Regions from separate parts of the Mesorhizobium sp. WSM4819 genome, predicted to be linked through region 1. Evidence: riboswitches for the same ligand, from Rfam matches in the RefSeq annotation. Region 1 holds a riboswitch; the other holds the start of a gene.
The links. A riboswitch is a leader RNA that binds a small molecule or an ion and turns the genes downstream of it on or off. The one in region 1 is predicted to bind thiamine pyrophosphate.

Region 1 (15,032 bases):
GCGGGCGCCTTGTCGACGGCACGGTGATGCGCTTCGTCGACCTCGCCATGACCCTGCCGCCGGTGATCTTCCTGCTCGTGCTCGCTTCGATCGCCGGCACCGGCATCGCGCCGACCATCCTGGTGATCTCGCTGCTCTCCTGGCCGGTGCTGTCGCGCATGGTGCGCGCCCGGCTGCTCGAGCTGCGCGAGCGTGACTTCGTCGTCGCCGCCCGTGGCATGGGGGCGGGGCTGCCGCATCTCCTGTTCCGCCACGGCCTGCCGAACTGCATCGACATTCTTGTCGTCTACGCCACGCTGCAGATCGCCAATGCCATTCTGCTCGAAGCCGGCCTTTCCTTCCTCGGCCTCGGCATCGCACCGCCCGAAGCCAGTTGGGGCAACATGCTCAATCTCGCCCGCTCCACCGTGGTGCTCGAGCAATACCCCTGGCAATGGATGTTTCCCGGCGCCGTACTCGTGCTCACCGTGCTGGCCATCAACTTCATCGGCGATGGCCTGCGCGATGCATTCGACCCTCGTTCCGATCTCAACTGACCTGAAGGTTTTTGAAAAAATGCCCCTGTTTACCGGTGTCGTGCCACCCGTCGTCACCCCACTCCATTCCGATCTCAGTGTCGATTTTGCGTCGTTCACGCGGACCATCGAAAACCTGCTCGACGGCGGCGTTCACGGCCTGTTCGTGCTCGGCTCGACCAGCGAGGTGGTCTTCCATGACGAGGCCGGCCGCCGGGCCATCATCGAGCACGCGGTCAAGGTCAACAATGGCCGCGTTCCGATCTTCGCCGGAGTCATCGACCCGACAACCGATCGCGTCATCAACCACGCCCTGATCGCCAGATCGGCCGGCGCTGACGCAGTCGTGGTCACCGCGCCGTTCTATGCCCGCACCAGCCAGCCCGAGATCGGCGATCACTTCCGCTACATCAAGGACGCAGTCGACATCCCGATCATCGCCTACGACATCCCGGTCTGCGTCCATGTCAAGCTGGAGCGCCAGACCACCGTCGGCCTTGCCAGCGAGGGCGTTATCGCCGGCATCAAGGATTCCAGCGGTGACGACGGCAATCTGCGTTATGTGCTCAAGGACATGGCCAACGACCCGAATTTTTTCGGCATGACCGGGTCCGAGATCCTGGTCGACAGCGTGCTTGCCATGGGCGCGCATGGGGTCGTGCCGGGCCTCGCCAATGTCGACCCGCACGGCTACGTCAGGCTGTGGAACCTGATGCAGGCGGGTCAGCACGCCGAGGCCCGCCTGGAGCAGGAGCGGCTGTTGAAGCTGTTCGAGATCGTCTGGATCTCGCTCGGCAGGACGAGCGCCGGCTCGGCCGGGGTCGGTGCCTTCAAGACCGCGATGAGGAGCCTCGGCATCATCGCCTCCAACACCATGGCGCGGCCGCAACGCAGCCTGAACGACGAGGAAGCCGCAAAGGTCGACATCATCCTTCGCGACGTCGGCTTGCTGCGCTGACCGTGGACGCTCCGATCCTCTCGATTTCCGGTCTGCGGGCGGTGTTCCGTATCGCCGGACGCGACATCGCCGCCGTGCAGGACGTCGACCTGGTGATAGGTTCGGGCGAGACGGTTGCGCTGGTCGGCGAGTCGGGATCGGGCAAGTCGGTCACCAGCCTGTCGATCATCGGCCTGCTGCCGAAGAAGGTCGGACGCATTGCCGAGGGCTCGATCGCGTTGCGGCGCAGGGACGGCACGGTCACCGAACTGACCGGCCTCGATCCCGAGTCGCTGCGCAAGGTGCGCGGCAACGACATCGGCATGGTGTTCCAGGAGCCGATGACCAGCCTCAATCCGGTCTACAGCATCGGCGAACAGATCGCCGAGCCGATCCGCATCCATCTCGGCAGATCGCACCGTGATGCGGCCACTGATGCCGTGCGGCTGCTGGCTCAGGTCGGAATTCCCGACCCTGGTCGGCGGGCGCGGCAATACCCGCATGAGCTGTCGGGAGGGATGCGCCAGCGCGCCACCATCGCCATGGCCTTGTCGTGCGATCCGACCTTGTTGATCGCCGACGAGCCGACCACCGCCCTCGACGTCACCATCCAGGCCCAGATTCTCGACCTGCTGGCCGCGCTGCAGGCGCAACGCGGCATGGGCATTCTGTTCGTCACGCACAATCTCGGCGTCGTTGCCGAGATCGCCGACCGGGTCGCGGTGATGTATGCCGGGCGCATCGTGGAATCGGGTCCGGTGAGCGAGGTGTTCAACCGTCCGCGTCATCCCTACACCGCCGGGCTGATGCGTTCGGTGCCGCGGCTTGGCCAAGCCACTACGCTCAAGGCAGCAGGAACGCCGCTGCCGACCATCGCCGGCAATGTTCCATCGCTTGCCTTGCTGCCCAAGGGCTGCTCTTTCGCGCCGCGTTGCGCCTTGGCTGTCGATGCCTGCCGCACTGCTGTACCGCCATTGTTCGCGGCGACGTCGACCCAGCAAAGCCGCTGTTTGCGCTGGGAGGATCTCTGACAGTGGACGCTCCCTTCCTTTCAGTCAGGAACCTGACCAAGCATTTTGCGCCGACGGCGTTCTCGCGCGGTCCTGTCGTCAGGGCGCTGGACGATATTTCCTTCGACATCGCGCGCGGCCAGGTGGTCGGCCTCGTCGGCGAATCCGGGTCTGGCAAGACCACGATCGGCCGCTCGGTGCTGCGTCTCATCGAGCCGACGACCGGCGAAATAAGGTTTGACGGCGTCGATATCACCAAGCTGAGCGCCGGGCCGCTGGCCCGCCAGCGCCGCAAGATGCAGTATATTTTCCAGGATCCGTTCGCCAGCCTGTCGCCGCGCATGAGCATCGGTCAGATCCTGACCGAAGGCCTCGATATTCAGGGCATCGGCAGCAGACGCGAGCGGCGGGCGAAGGCTGAGAAGGCGCTTGCTGCTGTTGAGTTGCCAGTCGATGCCTATGATCGCTACGCCCACGAATTTTCGGGCGGGCAGCGCCAGCGCATTGGTATCGCCCGGGCGCTTACGCTCGAACCCGAATTCATCGTCGCCGACGAGCCGGTCTCTGCCCTCGATGTCTCCATTCAGGCGCAGATCATCAATCTTTTGCGCGACCTGCAGGTCCGGCTCGGCCTAACCATGCTGTTCATTTCGCATGACCTGGCCGTCGTCGAATATATCTGCGACACGGTGATAGTTCTCTACCTCGGCCGCATCATGGAAGTCGCGCCTGCTGCCGCGCTCTATGCCCGGCCGCAGCATCCCTATACGCGCGCGCTGCTCTCGGCCATTCCGTCGCTCGACCCGCTGGCCAGGCAAGGCCGGCAGGTGCTGAAGGGCGACATTCCAAGCCCGGCAAATCCGCCGACCGGGTGTGTTTTCCGAACCCGCTGCCCGGTTGCCCTCGACGCTTGCGCCGGCATCGTCCCGCCATTACGGGCAACAACGTCCGATGGCCATTTGAAGGCCTGCATTCGCGACGACATCGCTTGAGACAAGACCCGACAACGCGATTCTCCGAAGGAAGGCGAAGAACCGGCCGCCAGCTTGCTGCCCAGAAAAGCCCCCGCCAAGCTCAACCGCCTCAATCCCGAGAGATCGATTTCCGAAGCTTCTCGAAAACCAACAGCTTGCTTTTGCGCACGCCGTCTTCAAGCAGGCTTCCGTTTGCCAGGTGCGCGGCGATGGCGCTGGCCAGCGCGCAACCCGTCCCGCGCATCGATCCGTCAAGACGCGGCGCATCGAAGCGGATGGGCTCTTGATCGGTGCGCAGCAGGACGTCCGTCGATCGACACCCCGCGGCGTGGCCGCCCTTGATCAGCAGGGCCTGCAATCCGGCGGTGAGCAATTTCTGACCTTGTTGCAATGCGCCGTCCTCGTCGATGGCCAGGTCTGAGCCGGCAAGGACAGCCAGTTCGATGAGGTTGGGTGTGACGAGACGGCAAAGCGGGATGAGTTCATGCTTCAGGACGCCGATAGCGCCTGTGTCCAGAAGCGGCCAACCCGAAGAAGAGACCAGCACCGGGTCGATGACTGCCGGTATCTGTGGGTTTTGGCGCAGCACATCCGCGACGGCGACGATGGTTTGCTCCGTCGCGAGCATGCCGATTTTGATCGCCCCGACCGCATTGGCTTGCAGCGCGGCACGCATCTGATCGGCCACCAGACCGGGTTGCAAATTGTGGATTTGCGTGACGGCTTCATGCGTCTGCACCGTCACGGTGGTAATGGCAAGGCAGGTGCGCAAGTCGAGGGCGGAGATCGTCTCAATGTCGCGGACTATGCCGGCGCCGCCGCTGGAGTCCGATCCGCCGACGACAAGCACATGCGGTTCGCGCCTCAACGCCATCGGCTCGTCTTTTCGATCCACTGGCGCGTTCGCGCTTCCGGATCGGCATCCAATGTGATGTCGGTCACTACCGCGGCGCTGTCCGCACCGGCACCGAAGACGCCTTCGATCCGGTCGGGATTGAGGCCGCCAATCGCGACCAGAGGTGTCGGCGCGATCCGGCGCTTCCATTCGCCAAGCCGTTCGAGCCCCTGCGGCGCCCATTTCATCTGTTTCAGGATGGTCGGATAGACTGGGCCGAGCGCGATATAGTCCGGTCTGGCGGCAAGGGCTGTTTCGAGTTCGAGATAGTCGTGCGTGCTGAGGCCGAGACGGAGACCCCGAGCCCTGATCCGGGTAAGGTCCGCCGCTTGCAGATCTTCCTGTCCGAGATGAATGAAATCGCAGTCCTCCTCGATCGCCAGCCGCCAGAAGTCATTGATGATGAGCTGGCATTTGTAACGGGCGCACAAGGCCTTCGCCTTGCGGATATCGGCGCGCAACTCAGCCTCGTCGAGGTTCTTGACGCGAAGCTGCACCAGCCTGACGCCGAGCGGCGCCAGCCTTTCAATCCAGGCGGCGCTGTCGACGATCAGATAAAAAGGATCGAGTTTCATTGAAAGACTGCCCGGCCGATTGTCGGCGTCGATGGGACGGCGAGGTCGCGCGGCTCGAGCAGGCCGGAGCGATAGGCCTCACGGCCGGCATCGACCGCCTTGCCGAACGCGCGCGCCATGCCGATCGGATCGGCGGCCTTGGCCACTGCCGTGTTGAGGAGCACCGCGTCGAAGCCGAGTTCCATCACGAGAGCCGCGTGAGATGGGCGGCCGAGGCCCGCATCCACGATCAGCGGGACATCCGGGAAATGGCCGCGCATCGAGCGGAGCGCGGTGATATTTACCGGTCCAAGCGCAGAACCGATCGGCGCGCACCAGGGCATGAGCACCCCGCATCCGGCTTCCAGCAATCGCTCGGCGACGACGAGATCGTCCGTCGTGTAAGGAAATACAGCAAACCCGTCGTCGCACAGGATTCGCGCGGCCTCGACCAAGCCGAAGACGTCAGGCTGCAGCGTGTCATGATTGCCGATCACCTCGAGCTTGATCCAGTTCGTGCCAAAAACCTCGCGCGCCATCTTTGCGGTCGTGACGGCTTCCTTGACGGAGTGACAACCGGCGGTGTTGGGCAGGACATGCAGCCGCAGCGATTGGATAAGCGACCAGAATTTCTCGCCACCCTTGCCGCCGGCCATTTCGCGGCGCAATGAGACGGTCACCGCGGACGCGCAGGATGCCTTGACCGCATCGGCAAGAATGGCGGGCGAGGGGTATTGTGCGGTGCCGAGAAGCAGGCGCGACGAAAGCTTGGTTCCGTAAAGCTCGATCACGTTACTAACCTCCTTGCATGGGTGAGAGGATTTCGATCCGGTCGCCGTCCTTCAGTTGGAACAGCGCCCGCTCAGTCGCGTGCACAAGGTCGCTGTTCACGGCCGTTGCAAGCCAGTTGCCTTCGTAGTCAAGCGCCGCGAGAAGCTCCGCCAGGGTGGCGGCGGTGATCTCATGCGCTTCGCCGTTGACCGTCAGTTTCATCAGCAAGTTCCACCGGTTTGTCAGAATCGAAAACAAGGTCGGCCGCCCGGCGCGCCATGGCGGGGGCCAGAAGGAAACCATGGCGGTAGAGCCCGTTGATCGCGACGGTCCTGCCATGCGCTTCGACGCGCGGCAGGTTGTCGGAAAACGCCGGGCGAATGCCGACGCCCGTCTCAACGATCGCGGCCTCGCCAAAGGCGGGATGAACCGAATAGGCGGCGTTCAGGAGCTCCATCATCGCCCGCACCGTGACCGGCTCCGTGGACAGACTCTCGACCATCGTTGCACCCGCCATGAAATGGTGGTCGGCGCGCGGCGCCAGATAGAGCGGCAAACGCGGGTGCAGCAGCCTGACCGGGCGCGACAGCGAGATGTCCGGTGTACGCAGGATCAGCATCTCGCCGCGCACGCCGCGAAGCCTTTCATCGCTGGACGCCATTCCCATGCAGTCGATCTCGCGGTCGAATCCCGTCATGTGCCGGGCGTCCACTCCGAAGCGGAACTCGACGCCGCTTCCGGCGAGTTTTTCATGCAGCGCCGCCATTGCTCGGCGTGGGTCGAGCTGGGCCTCGCCCGGAAAGAACAGCCCGCGACGGAAGCGGCCGGCGAGATCGGGTTCCAGGAGCGCGATTTCGTCTTCGTCGACCCGCCGATGACCCGACGTGCGGCTTGCAAACCGGGCGAGTTCGCCCGCATCCCGCGGCATTGCCAAAACGAGCGTTCCGGCCCGCGTGACATGACCCGGCAGGACCGCATCCCACCAGTCGGCGGCATCGCGTCCGAGATCCAGCACCGGCTGCTCGGCGCTTTCGCGCTCGCACCAGGGCGCCAGCATGCCGCCGGCCATCCATGATGCGTTGCCGCCAAGGCCATGCCGGGTCTCGGCAATGGTTACCGCAGCACCGCGGGCGGCGAGTTCGAAGGCGGCGGTGAGGCCGGCGACGCCGGCCCCTTTGACCAGCAGCCTCATGACGGCTCCGGCATCTTCGGCATGGGCGGTTCGCCGTCCACTGGCATGTAAAGATTGCCGCCCTCGCGGTACTTCGCGGCCATCGCCGCCATGCCCTCTTTCTGTGCCTCGGCCCGAATGTCGTGGGAGATGCGCATCGAGCAGAATTTCGGCCCGCACATCGAGCAGAAATGCGCCAGCTTGTGCGCCTCCTTCGGCAAGGTCTCGTCGTGGAAGGAGCGCGCGGTTTCGGGGTCGAGCGACAGGTTGAACTGGTCTTCCCAACGAAACTCGAAGCGTGCGCGGGAAAGGGCGTCATCCCTCACCTTCGCCGTCGGATGTCCCTTGGCAAGGTCGGCGGCGTGCGCGGCTATCTTGTAGGTGATGACGCCCGTCTTGACGTCGTTGCGGTCCGGGAGACCGAGATGTTCCTTGGGCGTGACATAGCAGAGCATCGCCGTGCCGTACCAGCCGATCATCGCAGCACCTATGCCTGAGGTGATGTGGTCGTAGCCGGGTGCGATGTCGGTGGTCAGCGGCCCAAGCGTGTAGAAGGGCGCCTCGCCGCAGACTTCGAGCTGCCTGTCCATATTCTCCTTGATCTTGTGCATCGGAACATGGCCCGGCCCCTCGATCATGACCTGGCAATCCTTGGCCCAGGCGACCTTTGTCAACTCGCCGAGCGTTTCCAATTCGGCGAACTGCGCCGCGTCGTTGGCGTCGGCGATCGAGCCGGGACGAAGGCCATCGCCGAGCGAGAACGACACGTCGTAAGCGCGGCAGATGTCGCAGATTTCCTCGAAATGCTCGTAGAGGAAGCTTTCGCGGTGGTGATGCAGGCACCACTTGGCCATGATGGAGCCGCCGCGCGACACGATGCCGGTGACCCGGTCGACCGTCAGCGGGATGTAGTGCAGCCGCACACCGGCATGGATGGTGAAATAGTCGACGCCCTGTTCGGCCTGTTCGATCAGCGTATCGCGGTAGATTTCCCAGGTCAGGTCCTCAGCGATCCCTCCGACCTTCTCAAGCGCCTGGTAGAGCGGCACGGTTCCGATCGGCACAGGCGAATTGCGGACGATCCATTCGCGGATGTTGTGGATGTTGCGACCGGTCGACAGGTCCATGACGGTGTCGGCTCCCCAGCGGATCGCCCAGACCATTTTTTCGACCTCTTCGGCCATCGACGAGGTGACGGCTGAATTGCCGATATTGGCATTGATCTTGACCAGGAAATTGCGGCCGATGATCATCGGCTCGCTCTCCGGGTGGTTGATGTTGGCGGGAATGATAGCCCGTCCGCGCGCTATCTCGTCGCGCACGAATTCCGGCGTGACGAAGTCCGGGATCGCCGCGCCGAAAGAGTTGCCGTCGCGCTGTATCCCGCCGCGTAAGCTCTCGCGGCCGAGATTCTCGCGAATGGCGACGAACTCCATTTCGGGGGTGATGATCCCGGCGCGCGCATAGGCAAGCTGCGTCACCGCTTTGCCCGTTTTTGCCTTTAGCGGCCGGTGGCGCACGGGAAATTCCGGCGTCAGGCGCTCACCTGACGCAAAGCCGTTGTCCTCCGGCCTGACACTGCGGGCATTGTGGAATTCGACGTCGCCGCGCACCGTCACCCATTCATGGCGAAACCTGGCGAGGCCCTTTTCGATGCTGGTTACGACAGTCGGGTCCGTATAGGGGCCGGACGGATCGTAAACGGTGACAGGCGGTTCGCCTGCCGTCGGATGGACGGCGATTTCCCGCATCGGCACCTTGATGTGCGGATAGAGGACGCCGGACTTGTGGATTTTCCGTGAGGCAGGCAGCGGTCCCGTCGACACGGCGGGGGAAATGGCATTCATCTTGAGGCTCCTTTGCTCATGCATTGGAGACCCAGTTCTGTGCCGGAAGGATGAAAAGACGCTCTGGTTGGCCTGCTTACAGGTTTTCGGGCATGGACTCCCGCAAAGCGCTTGCACCGTCCCTACGCCAGTATGAACTGGATCAGGTTCAACGGGTCACTGCGCCGCGAAAGCCAGCAGTATCTCAGCCCCTTGCCGGGACCCCCCTGGTGAATGGGTCAAATTGAGCGGGCGATCGCCATTTTGTCAAGCGCATTCGGCCCATCAGTCGGCAACGCTAGCTGGGCGCGCGCGGACAATCGAGGCCGATATCCAGGAACTATTGAGCCTGCGTAAGCCATTTGGGCTTAGGCACAGCCTGCAACAGGCTTTGCGTATAGTCGTGGCGAGGCACCCCGAACAGCGCCGCGGTTTGGCCTTCCTCGACAATCTTTCCGTCTTTCATGACCATGATCCGGTCGGCGAAATGGCGCACGATCGGCAGATCGTGGGTGATGAAAATATAGGAGAGGCCGAGCCTCGTCCTGAGGTCGGCCAAAAGTTCGATCACCTGCGCCTGGATAGAGACGTCGAGGGCCGAAACCGCCTCGTCGCAGACGATCAGTTCCGGCTCGCTGGCAAGTGCGCGCGCAATGGCGATGCGCTGTCGCTGGCCGCCGGAAAACTGGTGCGGGTAGCGCTCGGCGTGCTCTGGCAACAGCCCAACCAATTCCAGGAGCTCTGCCACGCGAGCCTTCCACCTGTCCTTCGGCAGGATATCGCGGTGGATCACCCAGGGCTCGGAAATGATCGAATAAACGCGCATGCGCGGATTCATCGATCCGTACGGATCCTGGAAGACCATCTGGACCTTGCGCCGAAACGCCATAAGGCGCGTCCCATTCATGTCGAAGATGTTCTCACCGGCAAAGACCGCGCTACCGGCGCTTGGCGCGATCAGCCCCAGCAGCATGCGCGCGACGCTCGATTTGCCGGACCCGGACTCGCCGACGATGCCGAGCGTTTCTCCTCTCCTGACCTCAAAGCTTATGTCGTCCACCGCCTTGAACGTCCGCTTGCTGCTAAAAGCTCCGGAAGCAAGCTCATAATGTTTGGTGAGATGTTCCACCTTGAGCAGCGTCTCGCCGGCGATCGCCGTCGAACGCCTGTTGGGCGCCTCCGCTGCGTTGCCGTCGGGCAGGGCGGCGATGAGGCGGCGGGTATAGGCGTGCTGCGGATTGCTGAAGACCTCCCTGGCGATGCCCGTCTCGACGACCTTGCCGCCGTTCATGACGATAATCCGGTCCGCCATGGACGCGGCGACTTCGAGGTCATGGGTGATCATGATCAACGCCATGCCGGTTTCGCGCTGGAGATCGCGCAGCAGATCGAGGATCTGCGCTTGCACGCTGACGTCCAGAGCGGTCGTCGGCTCATCGGCAATCAGGATGTCCGGTTTCAGCGCGATCGCCATGGCAATCATCACGCGCTGGCGTTGTCCGCCCGAGAACTGATGCGGATAGAAGTCGACGCGGTTTTCCGACTCCGGAATGCCGACGCGCCGAAGCAGCTCTATCGTCTTGGCGCGTGCGCCCTTGCCGGCTGCCGCACCGTGGCTCTCAAAGACCTCCTCGATCTGGCGCCCCACCGTGTAGACCGGGTTCAAATAGGCGAGCGGATCCTGAAAGATCATCGCAATCCTGCGGCCGTTGATGCTTCGGCGCGCCTCGGCGCCGAGGCCTGACAGTTCGACGCCGTCGAAGAGGCAGGAGCCGGCCGCGATATCGCCTGGCGGGCAGTCGATGAGATCCATCACCGTGCTGGTGCTGACGCTCTTTCCCGAACCGCTTTCGCCGAGGATCACCAGCGTCTCGCCACGGCTGACGTGGAAAGAGACATCGTCGACGGCGCGTACCGGTTGATCATCCGAAAGAAAATCGACGGTCAGGCCCTCGACCTTGAGAATGGTCGCGTTGCTCATCGGGCAGCTTTTCGCAATGTCTGGAGGCGCCAGCGTTGCTGCGGATCGGCAACGGTGCGCGCCCAGTTCGAGAGGATGTTGAGCGACAGCGTCGTCAGCATGATTGCAAGGCCTGGCCAGAATGCGATCCACCAGGCGGTGGCGAGATAACCGCGGCCGTTTGCCACCATCGCACCCCACGTGAAGTCCGGTGGCTGAATGCCGAGGCCAAGGAAACTCAGCGCCGATTCCGACAAAATGACGGTCGCGAAATCAATGGCTGAAATCGTCACCAATGTCGGCAGGACCAGGGGGGCGATGTGCCGGATGATGATCCGGGCCGGCTTCGCGCCCATGGCTCGCGCGGCGCTGACGAACATGCGCTCGCGCAGCTCCAGCACTTCCGCGCGCGCCGTTCTGAGGTAGATCGGCATGCGCGTGACGGCGAGAACGATCACCAGGTTGGTGATGCTTGGGCCCAGTGTGTAGAGCACGATGAGCGCCAGCAGCAGCGAGGGAAAGCTCATGACGACATCGGCCAGGCGCAGGATGAGATGACTGTACCAGCGCTCCGAATAGCCCGCTATCAGGCCCAGCGTTCCACCGACCAGCATTGACGCGAACACCGCCGCCGCGGCAATGCCGAACGTGTTCTGCGCGCCGACAATCAGCCTGGCCACGATCGGCCGGCCGAGGGTGTCGGCGCCAAGGACGTAGATCCAGCCGCTGGCCAGCGAGAACGGGGCGAGGTTGCGCTGGCGCAGCCCGAGCCGCGATGCGGCGTCGCCCACCAGCCACGGGCCAAGGACCGATGCGATGACGACGATCGCCAGGAAAATAGCAGCGGCGAGCGCAAGCCTGTCGCGCTTCAAATAGGCGAAAAGCACGCGACCGCTGCCTGGAACGGCCGCCGGCTTGATGTCGGGGGTGATGATCGTCATGGCTCAGTACCGGATGCGCGGATCGAGAACCGCGTAGAGCAGGTCGATCGCGATGTTGAGGATGAAGATGGCGGTTGCCGTCACCAGAATGGTCGACTGGACGACGGCAAAATCGCGCTGGATGATCGAATCGATCATCAGCTTGCCGATGCCGGGCCAGCCGAATATCGACTCCACGACGACGGCGCCGTTGACAAGGCTGGTCGCCAGGTCGCCGGCGACCGTGACGACGGGCAGCAGCGAGTTGCGAAGCGCATGGCCGAAGATGATCTTCTGCCGCGGCAGGCCCTTGGCCCTTGCGGTCTTGATGTATGGAGAGGCAAGCGCCGACAGCATGGTTCCGCGCACGACCTGCACCAGGAGACCGAAAGGGCGAAGCATCAGCACGAAGGTCGGCATGATCCAGTGGACCCAGGTGCCGGTGCCCGATGTCGGCAAAAGCCCGAGCCCCACGGCGAAGACAAGGATGCCGACGATGGCGACCCAGAAATCCGGCGCGCTTGCGCCGGCCAGCGAGACGAGGCTGGCGATACGGTCGAAGATGCTGCCCGGCCGCGCGGCCGCCAGCGAGCCGACAAGGATTGCCAAGGCGGTCGACAGCGTGATCGCGACGACGGCCAGCTTCAGCGTTTCCGGGAACGCCTCGAGCGCGACCTGCATCGCCGAGCGGTTCTGGCGCAGCGATTCACCGAAATCCAGCTGCAGCAGATCGCGCAGATATCCCAGAAACTGCCAATGGATCGGCTGATCGAGGCCGTTCAACCGCGCGAACGCGGCCCGAGCTTCCGCAGTCGAGTCCAGAGGCAGGTACAAGGCGGAAGGATCGCCGGTGAGCCGTGTCAGGAAAAAAACCAAGGTCAAAAGACCGATGACCGACAGGATGCTGTGCGACGCCCGGCGTCCAAGATAGGTTATCATTTCGGATGCCCTTCGGCGGATATCGACGGAGGCAACGGGTCGGGGGCGCAGGGCGACGACCGCCTGGCGCCCCCGTATCGCTCAGTCTTTGATGGCGATATTGGCCAGCGGTATTTCGCTGTTGGTGGTGATATCGGGCTTCCATTCCAGCCTGGTGCCAACCCGGGTGTAGCCGATCATGTGGAACATCGGGATGTCCGCGACCACTTCGTTGCGGGCCTTGCCGAAGATCGCCTTGAAGCTGTTGGTGCGGGCTTCGCCGGTCGCCGCCAATGCCTCGTCTATCTGCTTGTCGAATGCCGGATCGGCCAAGGTCGAGTAGCTGCCGCTCGATCGATAGAAGATCGGCACCGTGAAGGCCGCATCGCCCTTGTTGTTGTCATGCATCATCTGCAGGAGATTGGGGCCGCGCTCCGCCGGGAACGGCTTTTGCAGATAGCGCAGCCAGTCGGCGACATCGAGCATGGTCAGCTTGACGTTGAGGCCGGCGTCCTGCCACATCGTCATCATCGCCTCCATCGCTTCGGCGCCGTTCGGATAGATGCCGTTTCGCCCGATGAGCTTGATCTCGGTGTCGACCGCGACACCCGCCGCGCGCGCCTCTTCGATGAGCTTTTTCGCCTCTTCCGGATCGTACGGCCAAGGCTCGAGCGCATCGTCATGGCCGTTGATCCCGGAGACGACCATCTGCGACGCACGCTTGACGTCGTCGCCGAACAGCTGCGCAAGGCCTTCCCAGTCGATCGCCAGGTTGAGCGCCTTGCGCACGCGCAGGTCGTCGAGCGGCGGCTCGGCGGCATCGATGCGGATGGCAGTGGTTTCGGAGTTCAGGTAGGCGAAATCCGTCTCCGGATTGCTGGCGTCCTGGATGGCAATCGACGGTGTCAGGTCGGCTTCCCCGGTCTCCACCATGGCGGCTCGAATCGAGGATTCGGGTCGCCAGACATAGGTTGCCTTGGTGATCTGCGGCTTGTTGCCCCAATAGCCGTCGAACGCGTCCAGCACCACCGTCTGCGGGGAAAAGGTCGACAGCGTGAACGGGCCGGTGCCGACCGGATCGTTCACCGCCTGGTCGACCGGCGTCTTCGGCGAGACGATCATGACCACGCTCAACAGCGTCGGCATGATGGGCTCGGGCCTGTCCGACTTTATTTCGACGGTCAGCTTGTCGACCGGCGTCAGCGTCAGTTTGGCATCGCCGAATTTCGCAATGTTGCTGCAGGTAAGCTTGCCGCTGATCATCCTGGTGATGGAGAAGACGACCGCATCCGCATTGAGTTCGGTTCCGTCCTGGAATTTGACGCCCTCGCGAAGCTTGATCCGCCAGGTGGTCGGATCCACGCTGGTCCACTCCGTCGCCAGTTTCGGCTGGGGCTGTCCGCTGATCGGATCGATGACGGTCAACGATTCAACCACGTTTTGGCTGAGTATCTGGCCGACATTGGTGATGATGGTGCCGCAGGGCTCCAGATTGGCCGGCTGCTCCGGCAGGACGATACGGATCTCCTGCGCCGCTTCCTGTGCGACGGCCGATGGCGCGGCAGCGGTCATCAATACGACAGCTGCAATCGCATGAATGCTTCTGTTCATGTCACTCCTCCCTTTGAGCTTCCGTTTGGGATCTTCCGTTTTTGGCTGGCGCACGAGACGATCCTCCTCATCCCGTGCGGCCGACAATTTGCCGATCTCGCGGCGGCTAGGCGGCGATCTTCTCGATCAGTCCGCGCAGCACGTCTTTCTCCTGCGGCTTCAGATCCGTCAGCGGCGGCCGAAGCGGGCCGGGTGTCCGTCCGATGAGCTCGACGCCGGCCTTGATGATCGACACCGGATAACCTTGCTCGCGATCGCGCAAAGCCGCGAAGGGGAAGAAGAAGCTGTGCAGGATTTCTTCCATCACAGCGCGATCACCTGTCCGCATCGCCCTGTAGAAGCGCTGGGCCAATTCCGGCACGAAGTTGAAGACCGCGGAGGAATAAGTCGTCACGCCGGCGCCGTTGAAGCCCTCGGCGAACAGCTCATGCGTGGGCATGCCACCGATGTAGCAGAGCCGATCGCCGAGCTTTGCAGTGACGTGGCGGACAAGATCTATCTTGCCTGTGCCGTCCTTGAACCCGATGAGGTTTGGGCACGCGTCAGCAAGGCGGGCGACGGTGTCGGCATTGGCGACCGAGTTCGCACGGTTGTAGATGATGACGCCGAGGCCGGTGGACTGGCACACGGCTTTGACATGCCGAAAAATCCCTTCTTGCGAGGCCTCCATCAGATAGTGGGGCAGAAGCAGGAGACCGTCGGCTCCCGCAGCCTCGGCGCGGCGGGCGATTTCCGTGGCGAGCGCCGTGCCGTAGCCGCAGCCGGCGATGATCGGCACGTCTCCCGAGGCATCCTTGGCCGCGCGGGTAACGTCGGCGACCTCTTCCGGCGACAGCGAGAAGAATTCACCGGTGCCGCCGGCCGCGAACAGGGCAGCGGCACCGAACCCCGACAGCCATTCGACATGCGCGCGATAGCTTTCGAGATTGAGGCTGAAATCCTCGTTGAAATGCGTGACTGGAAACGACAG
Region 2 (15,032 bases), on a different contig from region 1:
CTTCTTGGGCAGCGATTCCAGCGCGAATTTCTGTTTGAACGACAGTTTTTTCGCCGGGCCCTTCGGCGCAGTTGCCTCGGTCCGGGCTGCCGCCGCCACTTCACTCGTCTCGGCCTTCGGCCGTGCCTTGCGGTCGTCCAGCCTGGTGCCGCCGCGCTGAGCCAGCATGTCGGAATAGCCGCCGGCATATTCGATCCAGCGGCCGCCGCCTTCCGGCGCGATCAGGCTGGTCACCGTGCGGTCGAGGAAATCGCGGTCGTGGCTGACCAGAATGACGGTGCCGGCAAAACCGGCGACCAGTTCCTGCAGCAGTTCCAGCGTCTCCATGTCGAGATCGTTGGTCGGCTCGTCCAGCACCAAAAGATTTGCCGGCCGCGCCAGCACACGGGCGAGCAGCAGCCGCGCCCGCTCGCCGCCCGAAAGCTCGCGCACCGGCGTGCGCGCCTGTTCCGGCTTGAACAGGAAGTCCTTCATGTAGGAGACGACGTGGCGCTGCTCGCCGTTGATGACAAGGTTCTCGCCGCGGCCGTCGGTGAGATACTGCGCCAGCGTCTCTTGCGGGTCGACCGCCTCGCGTTTCTGGTCGAGCGTGGCGATCTCCAGATTGGTGCCGAGTCGCACCGTGCCTGAGTCCGGCTTCAATTCGCCGGTCAGCATCTTCAGCAGCGTCGTCTTGCCGACGCCGTTCGGGCCGACCAGGCCGACGCGGTCACCGCGCTGGATGCGGGTCGAGAAACCCCTGACCACGGTGAGGTCGCCAAAGCTCTTCTCGATGTTCCTGGCCTCGATCACCAGCTTGCCGGATTCGGCGGCGTCGCTGGCCACCATGGTCGCCGCACCCTCGGCGCCGCGATGGCCGCGAAAGCGCTGGCGCATGGTCTGCAGTTCGCCAAGCCGGCGCATGTTGCGCTTGCGCCTTGCCGTCACGCCATAGCGCAACCAGTGCTCCTCGCGCACGATCTGGCGGCCAAGCTTGTGCTGCTCGCGCTCTTCTTCTTCCAGCACGGTGTCGCGCCATTCCTCGAAATGGCCAAAACCCTTGTCCAGCCTGCGGGTCTGGCCACCATCGAGCCAGACGGTGGCGCGCGACACGCGCTCGAGGAAGCGGCGGTCGTGCGAGATGACGATCAGCGCCGAAGAGGTGCGGGCAAGCTCCTCCTCCAGCCATTCGATGACCGACAGGTCGAGATGGTTGGTCGGCTCATCGAGGAGGAGAATGTCGGGCTCCGGCGCCATGACGCGGGCCAGGGCAGCACGGCGGGCTTCGCCGCCGGAGAGATCGTTCGGCCGTTCCTCGCCGGACAGGCCGAGATGCTCCATCAGATAGGTGGCGCGGTAGGGATCGTCGGCGGGTCCGAGCCCCGCCTCGACATAGGCGCGGACGCTGGCGAAACCATCCATGTCGGGCATTTGCGGCAGGTAGCGCACTGTTGCCGAAGGCTGGCGGAACACCTCGCCATCCTGCGGCTCGATCAATCCCGCAGCGATCTTCAGCAACGTCGACTTGCCCGAGCCGTTGCGGCCGACCAGAGCGATCTTGTCGCCCGCCGACGCCGTCAGTTCCGTCCCGTCGAGCAGCGGCGTGCCACCGAAGGTCAGTTTTATCCCGTCGAGATTGAGAAGCGGCGGCGCCATGTCAGCTTTCAGGTAGGGGGAATGGATGGGCGAGCAACAGCGCGCGGCCGCTGCCCAGCGCGACTTGGAGCCGGCCCTTGACCTCGTTGGAAATGGTCAGCGACGAGCCGAACGCCACCTCGACATGGTTCAGCGGCCATTTGGCGCCGGTCACGGTCAGACCGGCAAGGTCGGAGAAGCCGAGAATCGAAAACAGCGTGCCGTCGGCGTAGTCGAAGCCGGCCTTTCCGGGAAGCAAGGGCACGCCTTCCTGTGCGCCACTGGTCAAAAGCACCTCTGTCCCTGCCTCGGCCAGCCGGACGCCGAGCGCCAGGTGCAGGAAGGCGTGGTCGGTGCGCTTGCCGCCGAACGCGCCGGCGAGCACGAGGCTGGTCGCGCCGCGTTCGAGCGCGGCGGCGATAGCCAGTTCGCCGTCGGTCTTGTCCTTTTCTGCCGGAAACACCTGGCGCGGCACGGCGGCGAGCCCGTCCGGCAAATCCGCCGGCACCGAATCGAAGTCGCCGACCCAGAGTTCCGGCGTCAGGCGCAGAGTCCGGGCATGGCTGATGCCGGCGTCGGCGGCGATGACACGCGTGCCTTCGACCTGGCGATCGAGCAGCGGCGTGCGGATAAGGTCGCCGCCAAGCAGGATGGTGAATTTGCTCATATGCGTGGCCCTTACCAGCCCTGCTTGCGAAACGGAAGGCCGCGGTCTGGATGCCCGGCAACTTCCGCTTGCGCCGCAGATGGGCCGGGCCTATGTGTCGAAGCGCTCTAACGGGGTGCTGGACGCGATCTTCGCGGACCGGCTGAGAGGCAACCGGCCAACCCGCTGAACCTGATCCGGTTTGTACCGGCGGAGGGATTAGACGTTTCGGACAACCCGACGCCTCAATTCCCTTCAACGCCAACGAAGGAGGCGCCGATGCGCACGTTGTTATACACACTTGTTTCGGCAGTGCTGCTCGCGGCGACCGTTCTCGCCGGCACCGGGCCGGCATCCGCGCAGGAAAAACTCACCGTCTATACCTATGAGAGCTTCACCGCCGAATGGGGTCCAGGCCCGGCGGTCAAGAAGGCGTTCGAGGCCGAATGCGGCTGTATTCTCGAATTCGTCGCGGTCGCCGACGGCGTCGCCCTGCTCAACCGCGTCAGGCTGGAAGGGGCCGCGACCAAGGCCGACATCGTGCTCGGCCTCGACACCAATCTGACGGCGGAAGCCAAGGCCACCGGCCTGTTTTCGCCGCATGGTGCCGTCATCCACGTCAAGGTGCCGGGCGGCTGGAGCGACGATATTTTCGTGCCGTTCGACTATGGTTATTTCGCCGTCGTCTACGACACCGAAAAGCTGAAGACGCCGCCGAAGAGCCTGAAGGAATTGGTCGAGGGCAATGCCGATGAAAAGATCGTCATTCAGGATCCGCGCACCTCGACGCCCGGTCTCGGCCTGCTGTTGTGGGTGAAGTCGGTTTATGGCGACAAGGCGCCCGAAGCCTGGGCCAAGCTTAAGGCAAAGGTGCTCACCGTGACGCCGGGCTGGAGCGAGGCCTACGGCCTGTTCACCAAGGGCGAGGCGCCGATGGTGCTGTCCTATACCACGTCGCCGGCCTATCATATGGTCGCCGAAAACACCCAACGCTATCAGGCAGCGCCCTTCGACGAGGGCGCGTATCTGCAGATCGAGGTTGCCGGCATCACCAAATCAGGTGCGAAGAACCCGTTTGCGCAACAGTTCCTGACTTTCATGACCGGGCCGAAATTCCAGGATGTCATTCCCGAGACCAACTGGATGTTCCCTGCCGGCAAGACCGAGAAGCCGCTCAATCCGGCTTTCGACAAGCTCGTCAAGCCGACCAAGACGTTGCTTTTCAGCCCCGAAGAGGTCGCCGCCAACCGCAAGGCCTGGGTCGACGAATGGCTGTCGGTGATGAGCAAGTAGGACTTAGATTTCTGCATGGTGTTCGCTCCACGCCACCCCCCTCTGGCCTGCCGGCCATCTCCCCCTCCAGGGGGGAGATCGGATGTCACTTCCGCTTTCGCCAATCGCAACAGTCGAAGGATTGAGGCGAGGGTGAAGCTTCCAATCTCCCCTCTTGTGGGGGAGATGGCCGGCAGGCCAGAAGGGGGTGGCCGGGAACTCGACCTCAGCCACATCCCATCTTTCAGCGCCCGCCGTTAAGTTGGGCAGCGCGGAATGCACACTGGCCATCGTAGAGATCCCCGCATCACCGCCGGCACCATCGCGCTTGCCGCTGTTGCGCTGCTGATCGGCGGCGCGTTCGCCGGGCTCATCGTCGAAGGCGCACGCGATCCGTCCGGCGCCGCGTCGGCCTTCGATTCCTACCTCTTCCGCGTCGCCCGATTCACGCTGTGGCAGGCATTGCTGTCGACGCTGCTCTCCGTCGTGCCGGCGCTGTTCGTGGCGCGGGCGCTGTCGCGGCATCCGCGCTTCTTCGGTCGCGGCCTGATCCTGCAGCTCTTCGCCGTGCCGCTCGCGCTGCCGGCCATCGTCGCAGCACTCGGGATTTTGGCACTCTATGGCCGTGCCGGCTATTTCGCCGGCGTGCTCAGCGCGATCGGCGGTCAGGGCTGGCCGGGCATATACGGCCTGTCCGGCATCCTCGTCGCCCATGTCTTCTTCAATCTGCCGCTGGCCACGCGGCTGTTCCTCGAAGCGCTTGCGACAGTGCCGGCCGACCAGTGGCGGCTGGCGAGCCAGCTCGGCATGGGCGCCAGGCCCGCCTTCCGGCTGATCGAATGGCCAACGCTGCGCGCGGCGCTGCCGGGCGTCGCCGGGCTTGTCTTCATGCTCTGCATCACATCCTTTACCATCGTACTCACGCTGGGCGGCGGGCCGCGTGCGACAACGCTGGAGGTCGCCATCTACCAGGCGCTGCGTTTCGATTTCGATCCTGCCCGCGCGGTGACGCTGACAGTGCTGCAGATCGCGCTGACCTTCGTCGTCGTGCTGGCATTGATGCGGCTCGGCGCCAATACCGTCGGCGACGCCAACCTGCCGGTGGCTTCGCGCCGCTATCTTTCGGCCGGCGCCGCCGAGACCGTGCTGAACGCAGCATTGATCATCCTCGCTTTGCTGTTCGTCGCCGGGCCGATGGCGGCCACGGTCACGTCAGGCCTTGGCGCCGATCTCGGCCGGCTGGCGGGCGAGAGCGCGGTGCGGCAAGCGGCGCTGACCAGCGCCGTGCTCGCCTTGCTGGCGGCGCTGCTTGCAGTGGCGCTGTCGCTGTCGCTGGTCATGGCACGCCGGGCGCTGGCCTTGAGGCGTCGCGTCGGCGCCAGGACGCCGCTCGAATACGCCACGGATACCGGCGCCGGCTTCGTCCTCGTCGTGCCGCCCGTCGTCATCGGCGCCGGCTGGTTCCTGCTCCTGCGGACCGTCAGCGACGTCTTTGCCATCGCCCCTGTCATGGTCGTCGCCGTCAATGCGGTGATGGCGATGCCGTTTGCCATCCGCGCCATTCGCCCCGGCTATGATGCGGCGAGCGAACGCCACGAACGGCTCTGTTTGCTGCTTGGCATTTCGGGCTGGAACCGTTTCCGGCTGGTCGACTGGCCGTCGCTGCGGCAGCCGCTCGCCACCGGTTTCGCGTTCGCGATGGCTTTGTCGCTCGGCGATCTCGGCGTCATTGCCCTGTTTGGCAGCGACTCCCTGCAGACGCTGCCTTATCTCCTGCTGGCCCGCATGGGCAGCTACCGCACGATGGACGCGGCCGGCCTGGCATTGCTGCTCGGCCTGGTCTGTCTCGCGCTTGTCCTGGCCGCGGACTGGCTGGGACGGGGAGAAAGATCATGACGCTCAACAGCGAAAACGGTACGGCTGTGCGGCTGGAAAAGGCCTCGTTCAGCTATGGCGAAGCGCCGTTTTTATTCCATGTCGAGTTCGCCGCCTCGAAGATCACCGCCATCATGGGGCCGAGCGGCTCGGGAAAATCGACACTGCTCAACCTGGTGGCCGGCTTCGAGACGCCGCAATCGGGCCGCGTGCTGATCGGCGGCGCCGATGTCGGCGCCAAACCGCCGTCGGCGCGGCCCGTGTCGATGGTGTTCCAGGAAAACAATCTCTTCGCCCATCTTTCGGTCGAACGAAATGTCGGCCTTGGCCGCTCGCCATCGCTCAGGCTGACCGAGGCCGACCACGCTGCAATCGCCGCGGCGCTCAAGCGCGTCGGCCTTGCCGGCAAGCAACAGCGCCTGCCGCGCGAACTCTCCGGCGGCGAGCGGCAGCGCGTCGCGCTCGCCCGCGTCCTGGTGCGCGACCGGCCGGTTCTCTTGCTCGACGAACCGTTCGCCTCGCTCGGACCGGCGTTGCGCGACGACATGCTCGATCTGGTAGCCGACGTCCATGCGGAGCGGCGCATGACGGTGCTGTTCGTCACCCATCAGCCGGAGGACGCCCACCGTATCGGCCAGGACATGGTGTTCCTGGACAATGGCACGGTTGCCGCAACCGGGACTGTCGCCGATTTTTTTACCAAGGCTGGACCGGAAGCCTTTCGGCGCTATATCGGTGCAGGTCCGTTTGGCGCAGGATCACGAGATGTTGCCCGGAAGCGGACATAATTTACGGCCAAACCGGCTTCAGGCGATGTGGCGTTTGCTTGCCATGGTCAAAGTAGTGTGGCTAGGTCCTCCGATACTGGTCCGGCATAGGTTGTGATTTGCCACTACGGTGCCATCCGCGCTCGTGGGCTCGAATGACGCTGTGGCAGTTGATTTTGCGCATGATCTGAAAATCGATGCCCGATTTTCGGGCCATGTGCCGAGAGCCGAAAGGAAGCTGTTCTGCCGACCGGCACAGACAGAGTGAGAAGGAAACCGCTGGCGCGCTTCCTGGCGCTGGCCGGCTTTGCCATGGCGTTGGCAAGCTGCCAGATGTTCACGCCTCCGGACGTTCAGGAATCCGGCTTCCAGCCTTCCAGCAAACCGGTCACCGTCGACAATGTTGCCGCCAACAGCAAGGTCGCCGAAATGGCCAAGGCGCAGCATCCGCGCATCCTCGCGACCTATGGCGGCGAATATTCCGATCCCAAGCTCGAGCGCATGGTCGCCAAGGTCGTCGGCAGCCTGACGGTGGTTTCGGCCAACCCGAGCCAGACCTACCGCATCACGATCCTCAATTCGCCCAACGTCAACGCTTTCGCATTGCCTGGCGGCTATCTCTACATCACGCGCGGCCTGTTGGCGCTGGCCAACGATTCGGCCGAGCTCGCCGCGGTCATCGCGCATGAGATGGGCCATGTCACTGCAAACCACGGCTTGCAGCGCCAGCAGCTCGAGGCCGAGGAAGGCTTTGCGACAAAAGTCGTCTCGGATGTGCTCGGCGACAGCCCGACCGCCAAGGCGGCACTGATCCGCGGCAAGCTGCGGCTTGCCCAGTTCTCGCGCAATCAGGAGCTGGAGGCCGACGGCATCGGCATCAAGTCGATCGGCGAGGCGGGCTTCGATCCGTTTGCCGCCGGCCGCTTCCTGCAGTCCATGTCGGCCTACACCGATTTCCGCTCGATCAGCGGCGCCACCGACGCCAGCCTCGACTTCCTGGCAACGCACCCGAACACGCCGCAACGCATCGATCTGGCGCAGCGCCATGCCCGCCAGTTCGGCGCGCCCGGCGTCGGCACGCGCGACCGGGACGCCTTCCTCGCCGGCATAGACGGGCTGCTCTACGGCGACACGCCGGAGGAAGGCTATGTGCGTGGCGAAACCTTCCTGCATCCGGGGCTCGGCGTGTCGTTCTCGGTGCGCGACGGCTTCATCATCGACAACTCGGCCGCGGCGGTGACGGCAACCGGGCCGGGCGACATAGCGATCCGCTTCGACGGCGTCTCGATCGACAGGAACCGATCGCTGACCGACTACCTCCGCAGCGGCTGGGTGGCCGGTCTCGACGAAAGCAGCGTGCGCCAGGAAATAATCAACGGCAACGAGGCGGCGACGGCGCATGCCAGCGCCGAGGGCTGGCAGTTCGGCATCGCGGTGATCCGCGCCGGCGGCCAGGTCTACCGGCTGCTGACGGCAGCCCCCTCCGCCAGCACCTCGCTGGACGCGGTGGCGCGCTCGGTCAGCGGCTCGTTCCGGATCTTGAGCGCGGCCGAAAAAGCAGCGCTGAAGCCGCTGCATATCCGCGTCGTCACGGTCCGGCCCGGACAGACCATGGGTTCGCTCGCGGCGCAGATGGTCGGCGTCGACCGCAAGCTCGACCTGTTCAGGGTGCTCAATGCAATGTCGCCCGGCGCAGCCGTTTCGGCCGGCGACAAGGTCAAGATCATCACCGACAGATAGGGTGTGTCGATATTCAGGTGATGCCGGCCCGCAAACGGCAATTTCCTGCGCTTCGACCTTCGCCGGCCGGAGCACTCATGAGCGGTCGCGGCAGTAAGGCTACGGCCGGCGTAGGCCGGTGCTCACGTACTTTATGTACGCTCCGCTCCGGTTCTCGGAAACCACCTGGTTTGGTCGCTTCGCGCCCGTCTTCGACTCCGACTCGTCCAACCCTGAATCGCAACACACCCTAGGCGGCGGTCGCCAGAAACTCGGGGTTTTGCTTCACCAGCGCTATCTTGAGCTTTTCCATGGCGCGTGCCTCGATCTGGCGGACGCGTTCCTTGGAGATGCCAAGCGCCTCGCCGAGGGCTTCGAGCGTCGCTCCCTCGTCGCTCAGCCGGCGTTCCTCGATGATCCTGAGCTCGCGGGCATTGAGCGCGCCGAGCGCGGTTTTCAGCCAGATAGAGCGGCGTTCGACATCGATCGTGTCGCCCACGACTTCGTCCGGCAAAGGATCGTCCGAAACCAGGAAATCCATTCGCTCGGTGGCGCCCGCATCGTCGGCGAGCGGCTGGTTGAGCGAACTATCCGGGGCCGAAAGGCGCGAGTCCATCATCGCCACGTCGGCCTCGGAGACGCCAAGCGCCACCGACACCTCGCGGTAGAGCGACGTGTTCGAGATCGGCTCGGCACCGTTCGCCAAGCGGGCGCGCAGGCGCCGCAAATTGAAGAACAGCGCCTTCTGCGCCGAACTGGTGCCGCCGCGCACGATCGACCAGTTGCGCAGGATATAGTCCTGCATCGAGGCACGGATCCACCACGTCGCATAGGTCGAAAACCGCACCTCGCGCTCCGGTTCGAAACGGGCCGCTGCCTCCAGCAGGCCGACATGGCCTTCCTGCACCAGGTCGCCGAGGGGCAGGCCATAGTGGCGGAACTTCGAGGCCATGGAAATAACCAGCCGCATATGCGCCATGGCGATTTGGTGCAGTGCCTGCTGGTCGTTGTCTTCCTTCCAGCGCAGCGCGAGAAGATGCTCCTCGTCGCGCTCGAGATAGGGGGCTTTCATCGCCGCGCGGACCATGGTTCGCCCTGCCGTATCTTCCATCATGCCACGCTCCCTGTTCCGGGCGTTGCGGTGCGATCGCTCGCCCCTGAGCTGGCATCGTGGTTGAATTGGCGACGCCGCGCCCTACAACAGCCAACAAACGTGCCACCCGCGCGAATGGTTCCGCCGCTGATGTTGCGTGGATTGCACTGTTCGAAAGCTCGATGCGGCGGTCGCTCCTCGGCCGGTTGGCGCGAGTTGATGTGGTTTTGAGAATTGGATTTCGAAAGTGTCTTATTTTTGAAATCTGGTTCCTTATTTCGCCAAGCTGCATCTGTCAGTTTCCGGCGCTCACAAATGCGCCGGACGCCGGGCCCGGACGCCGGCCAATGACGGGATCACAGAAAAATGAAATGGCTCAAATCGCTTATCGTCGCCGCAACACTGCAGGTACTGGCAGTCACATCAGGCCATGCCGGCGCCAATCTCGATCAGATCAAGCAGGCCGGTGTCTTCAAGGTCGGCACGGAAGGTACCTATGCCCCCTTCACCTATCATGATGCCTCGGGCGCACTGGTCGGCTTCGACGTCGAGATTGCCAAGGCGATCGCCGAGCGTCTCGGCGTCAAGGCCGAATTCCTCGAAGGCAAATGGGATGGGCTGATCGCCGGCCTCGACGCCGAGCGCTATGACGCTGTTATCAACCAGGTCGGCATCACCGAGGAGCGCAAGGCCAAGTATGATTTCTCCGATCCCTATATTGCTTCCAAGGCGGTGCTGATCGTGCGCGGCGACAATACCGACATCAAGAGCTTTGCCGACCTGAAGGGCAAGAAGGCGGCGCAGTCGCTGACCTCGAATTTCGGCAAGCTCGCCGAAGCGAACGGCGCCGAACTCGTCGGTACCGATGGTTTCGACCAATCGATCCAGCTGCTTCTTACCGGCCGCGCCGATGCCACCATCAACGACAGCCTGTCCTTCCTCGATTTCAAGAAGCACAAGCCCGACGCCAATGTGAAGATCGCCGCGCAGGAAGAAAACGCAGACTATTCCGGCGTGCTCGTGCGCAAGGGCGATCCGGAACTGGTCGCCGCCATCAATCGGGCGCTGGCCGACATCAAGGCCGACGGCACCTACCAGAAGATCGCCGACACTTACTTCGGCCAGGACGTTTCGAAGTAAGCGCATTTCCCGGAGCCGGCTGGTTGTCGGCCCGCATGGCAAAGTATCGCGGCGAGCCGTCTTTGACGGCCGCCGCTTTTGGCGTGATATGACGACCGTATGGTCGCGCCTCGATGCTGCCGGGCCGATTTTTTGGGCGGCAATCTCGCAAGGAGAGTTTTCGTGCCGCACTGGCTGCAATTGATGCTGGATTCGTTGCCCACGCTGCTATGGGCCGCGCTGATCTTCACCGTGCCGCTAACGCTGCTGTCGTTCGCATTCGGTCTCTTCGTAGGACTGGTCGCAGCGCTCGTCCGGCTGTTCGGCCCGAAGCCGCTGGTCGCCGTGGTCCGCTTCTATGTCTGGATCTTCCGTGGCACGCCGCTTCTGGTGCAGCTCTTCCTGATCTTCTACGGCCTGCCCTCGGTCGGCATCCTGCTCGACGCCTTTTCAGCCGCGTTGATCGGCTTCACACTCAATATCGGCGCCTATACGTCGGAGATCATCCGCGCCGTCATAGGCTCGGTGCCGAAGGGGCAGTGGGAGGCGGCCTATTCGATCGGCATGACCTGGGGCCAGGCGATGCGACGCACTATCCTTCCACAAGCGGGCCGCGTCGCGGTGCCGCCGCTGTCCAACACCTTCATCTCGCTGGTCAAGGATACATCACTGGCCGCCGCCATCACGGTGCCGGAGATGTTCCAGGCGGCGCAGCGCATCGTCGCCACCACCTACGAGCCGCTGATCCTCTATGTCGAGGCGGCGGCTCTCTATCTGGCGCTTAGCTCGGTGCTGTCGGCGTTGCAGACGCGCCTGGAAAAGCGGCTCAACCGCTATGGCGGCTTCCTCGAGGCGCGCTCATGATCGGCCTCACCGACATCGAGAAGCGTTTTGGTGACAATCTCGTGCTGAAGGGCGTGACCGTCACCATCGAGGAAGGCAGCGTCACCGCCCTTGTCGGCCCCTCGGGCGGTGGGAAAAGCACGCTTCTGCGCTGTATCAACCTGCTCGAGATCCCGACCTCGGGCACGGTGCGCATCGGCGACGACGCGCTTGAATTCCACCCCGGCGGCAAGGTTCACGGCAGGGCCATCCAGCGCCTGCGGCTGCAGACCGGCATGGTGTTCCAGAATTTCCAGCTGTTTCCGCACCGCACGGCGATCGAAAACGTCATGGAGGGGCTGGTGACGGTGTTGAAATGGCCGGCCGGGCGAGCGCGCGAGCGGGCGCTCGCCCTGCTCGAAAAGGTTGGAATGGCGCACAAGGCCGACGCCTGGCCGGCGACGTTGTCAGGTGGCCAGCAGCAACGCGTGGCGATCGCCCGGGCGCTGGCGCCATCGCCGAAAGTGCTGCTGTGCGACGAGCCGACTTCGGCGCTCGATCCGGAACTGGCGCAGGAGGTGGTCGACGTGCTCGGCCAGCTCGCCAGCGAGGGCACCACCATGGTGATGGCGACGCATGATTTGCGCCTCGCCTCCAAAATCGCGCAGGAGGTGGTGTTCCTCGACGCCGGCAGCGTCGTCGAGAAAGGCCCCGCCGCGGTTTTGTTCAGCAATCCGGAGCGCCAGCGAACCAAGCGGTTTATCGCGACGCTGAAGCAGGAGGCAGAGAAGGAAACCGGTGGCGAAATTTAAGGCATGTCGCCCAAATAGTGCATAGCGGTTTTGGGGTGACGATCACTAATGCAGGGCGCGCGGTGGTTTTGCGATCACGACATGCATAACAACAACAACCTAAAGCGCGTCGCATCCAGTCAAACGCGACGATCTTAGGAATAAAAAAACCCGGCGCGAGGCCGGGTTTTTTCAAATTCGAAGGCGAGAAGCGCTCAGGCTGCTTCTTCCTGCTCGGCTTCTTCGTTGTCGGCCTTGGCGCCGCGCTTCGGTCCCTTGTTGAGGTTCACCTCGATGAGGCGCACCGCTTCGGTTTCCGACATGCGGTTGACGGCCGCGATCTCGCGCGCCATGCGGTCGAGTGCCGCCTCATAAAGCTGGCGTTCGGAATAGGACTGCTCCGGCTGATTGTCGGCGCGGTAGAGGTCGCGCACAACTTCCGAGATCGAGATCAGGTCGCCGGAATTGATCTTCGCATCATATTCCTGGGCGCGGCGCGACCACATGGTGCGCTTGACGCGGGCGCGGCCCTGCACGACCTTCAGCGCGCGATCGACGTAATCCTCTTCCGACAGCTTGCGCATGCCGATGGAGGTCGCCTTGGCGACCGGAACTTTCAGACGCATCTTGTCCTTCTGGAAGTCGATGACGAACAGTTCCAGCTTGTGGCCCGCAACTTCCTGCTCGTCGATCGAGACGATCTGGCCGACGCCATGCGCCGGATAGACGATGTACTCGCCCGTCTTAAAACCGTGACGCGCTGCGCTGGACTTCTTCTGCGGGGTGATTGTTGCCATTACGCCATGAACTCCTTGGTGTGGTACCGGCATTCTGCCGGTCGAACTCGCGCGATCGGATACCGATCGTTAGCCGCACAACTACGAACCCACCGGAAAAGCCGAGGGCGGCAAATCGCATAGTCGCGACTGCCTGCCCCAGATCACTCTGGTCCGGATTGAAAAATTCACCTTTCAGTGATTTGGGGCGTTTGCGCCATAAATCGACGTTGTGTCACCGGCATGTTTGGTTCGTGTAGCACAAAAAGTCGGAAGAATCAAGGTTTTGCTGCACGCGCGAAGGTCAAGCGCGATCACCGCCTGTCAAGGCAGTTAACGTGCGGTGCCTGTCAGCACGCGTGATGCCGATCAAGCCGGCGTCGCCGTTACGGTGCCACGCGCCCGTTTTGGACGCGCAAGGATGCTGTGACACTTTGATCTGGCGCATAGTCCTTCCGGAAAATCGATTTCGATTTTCGCGGTCGAGCGCTAGTCGCCCTGGCCGGGCTCGGGGGAAAAATATTTTTCGAACTTGCCGGCCTCGCCATCGAAGGATTTGGCGTCGGCCGGAGGCTCCTTCTTGGCGGTGATATTGGGCCATTTATCGGCGTACTCGGTGTTGATCTGCAGCCATTTGTCGAGCCCTGGCTCGGTGTCCGGCTTGATCGCGTCGGCCGGGCATTCCGGTTCGCAGACGCCACAGTCGATGCACTCGTCGGGATGAATGACGAGCATGTTCTCGCCCTCATAGAAACAGTCGACCGGACAGACCTCGATGCAGTCCATGTATTTGCATTTTATGCAATTATCGGTCACGACATAGGTCATCGGTCGGCTCCGGGACATCCCCTTTTATCAGGGCGACGTGGCGTCCAATCGGACGCACAAGGTACGCTGTAACACTTTGAAACCGCGCATCGTGCGCTTGGAAAATCGATATCGATTTTCGGGCCGATGCGGTGGGCTTTCTTGGTGAGGTAACGTCTTTGCCCGCCGCTTGCAAGGGCGGCCATTGCGTGTGATGCCGGTGTTTCCGGAATGGATTTCCAGCCGGCGATGCGACGAAAGCCGTTATGCGTCAGTCGTCGTCGCCGAACAACCGGTCGGTCTCCCGGCGTTCCTTCTTGGTCGGGCGGCCGCTGCCGGCATCACGCAGTGCGGGGATCGCATCGGCAACGGCCTCGCCCTTTGGTGCCGGCGGCGGCGAGATATCCTCGTAGAGCAAGCGCGCTTCCTCGGCGGGACCGCGCCGGCTGCCGGTGCCGAGCACCTTCCAGACGAAGATGCGCCGCTCGAGAGTGATGGTCAGGACGTCGCCGAGGCGGACCAGATCGGAGGCCTGCGCTGCTTTGTCGCGATTGATGCGAACCCGTCCGGCCACCACCAGCTTCGCCGCCAGCGAGCGCGATTTCACCGCACGCGAAAAGAACAGCCATTTGTCGATGCGCTGGCGGGCATCAGTGACCATCGGAGCGAACGAACTTACTTCTTCAGCTGGTCGCGCAACGCGGCGAGCTTGGCGAAGGGGGAATCCGGGTCGAAGCGCACCGGACGCTCCTCACGAGGCTTCGGCTGGAACGCGGGCTTTCCACCAGGCGCGCCGCCCTTGCCGTCCGGCCTGCCGCCTTTCCAGTCGGGCCGGCTTTCGCGACGATCGGGGCGCTCGCCCTGCGCCTTGCCGTCGCGCCGTTCGCCTGGCTCGCCCTGGGGCTTGGGCTTGAACTTGCTGCGGTCGAAGCGCGGCTTGCCGGCGCCGTCGCCGTCGCGGCGTCCTTCATGGGCGGGTCGGCCGCCCGGGGCGCTGGCCTGCTGCCCGGCCTCTGCCGGCGCGTTGCTGCGGCCATCGCGCGCGGCTTGTCCGCTGCGCGGGCGATTGTCCCTGTCACGGGGCCGGTTGTCGTGGTGGCGGTGGCGTGGGCGCTGGTCGAAGCGGCCCTGCCGCCACAACAGGATGGGTTTTGGTTCTTCGGCCTCTTTCTCGGCCACTGGAGCAGCCTCGCCGGTGGCGGCTTCGACTGCCGCGGCAGGTTCGGCCGAGACTGCTGCCGTTGCGGGCGAGGCTTCGGAAGCCGGCTCGGCCTGTGCGACCTCAACCTCGGCGGTTTCGGGTGCTGCCTCTCGAACTGCGGCTTCAGCTGCAGGCAGATCCTCTACCGTGACCTCAGGCGGAGTTTGCAGCTGAGCTTCTGCGACAGGTTCCGCTTCGGTAGCGGGTTCCGCGAGAGCCTCCCCCGTGGCTTCTGCCACTGCATCCGGCTCAGGACTGTCGGCCGGCGTCTCGACGGCTGCGTCGGCAATCGCGGCTTCCGCTGCCTTGGCCTGCTCGGCTTGTGCCTCCGCCGCCTGCTTGGCCGCGGCGGCTTCACGCACGACATTGTCCTGTGCCTCGAGCCGTGCCTTCACCTCGACAGCCGGCTTCGGCTCGGCCCGGTAGCCGAGGCCTTTCAAGATCTCTTCCATATCGTCGGCCGTGGCGCCGAGAATCGACATCATCGGCGGCGTCATCATGAAGGACTGACCGTCATAGGCGCCGTCGGG

Region 2: it holds a riboswitch for thiamine pyrophosphate, as region 1 does, so the genes downstream of both, thiB (thiamine ABC transporter substrate binding subunit) here and thiC (phosphomethylpyrimidine synthase ThiC) in region 1, are expected to answer to the same signal.

Annotation. Positions count from the first base shown of each region.
Region 1 covers NZ_JBVVQO010000006.1:198,743-213,774, forward strand. The annotation lists gene AC0L18_RS08495 (ABC transporter permease) at 1-536, shown strand, start outside; gene AC0L18_RS08500 (dihydrodipicolinate synthase family protein) at 556-1,473, shown strand; gene AC0L18_RS08505 (ABC transporter ATP-binding protein) at 1,476-2,483, shown strand; gene AC0L18_RS08510 (ABC transporter ATP-binding protein) at 2,486-3,454, shown strand; gene AC0L18_RS08515 (hydroxymethylpyrimidine/phosphomethylpyrimidine kinase) at 3,546-4,310, opposite strand; gene AC0L18_RS08520 (thiamine phosphate synthase) at 4,301-4,906, opposite strand; gene AC0L18_RS08525 (thiazole synthase) at 4,903-5,676, opposite strand; gene thiS (sulfur carrier protein ThiS) at 5,681-5,878, opposite strand; gene thiO (glycine oxidase ThiO) at 5,847-6,848, opposite strand; gene thiC (phosphomethylpyrimidine synthase ThiC) at 6,845-8,674, opposite strand; TPP riboswitch at 8,776-8,892, opposite strand; gene AC0L18_RS08545 (ABC transporter ATP-binding protein) at 8,994-10,634, opposite strand; gene AC0L18_RS08550 (ABC transporter permease) at 10,631-11,554, opposite strand; gene AC0L18_RS08555 (ABC transporter permease) at 11,558-12,472, opposite strand; gene AC0L18_RS08560 (ABC transporter substrate-binding protein) at 12,554-14,062, opposite strand; gene kdgD (5-dehydro-4-deoxyglucarate dehydratase) at 14,169-15,032, opposite strand, start outside.
Region 2 covers NZ_JBVVQO010000009.1:152,745-167,776, forward strand. The annotation lists gene AC0L18_RS11270 (ABC-F family ATP-binding cassette domain-containing protein) at 1-1,635, opposite strand, end outside; gene AC0L18_RS11275 (thiamine diphosphokinase) at 1,637-2,281, opposite strand; TPP riboswitch at 2,383-2,496, shown strand; gene thiB (thiamine ABC transporter substrate binding subunit) at 2,540-3,553, shown strand; gene thiP (thiamine/thiamine pyrophosphate ABC transporter permease) at 3,809-5,428, shown strand; gene thiQ (thiamine ABC transporter ATP-binding protein) at 5,425-6,195, shown strand; gene AC0L18_RS11295 (M48 family metalloprotease) at 6,487-7,914, shown strand; gene AC0L18_RS11300 (RNA polymerase factor sigma-32) at 8,144-9,007, opposite strand; gene AC0L18_RS11305 (amino acid ABC transporter substrate-binding protein) at 9,353-10,126, shown strand; gene AC0L18_RS11310 (amino acid ABC transporter permease) at 10,289-10,969, shown strand; gene AC0L18_RS11315 (amino acid ABC transporter ATP-binding protein) at 10,966-11,739, shown strand; gene AC0L18_RS11320 (CarD family transcriptional regulator) at 11,934-12,515, opposite strand; gene fdxA (ferredoxin FdxA) at 12,984-13,322, opposite strand; gene AC0L18_RS11330 (RNA-binding S4 domain-containing protein) at 13,573-13,962, opposite strand; gene AC0L18_RS11335 (helicase-related protein) at 13,977-15,032, opposite strand, start outside.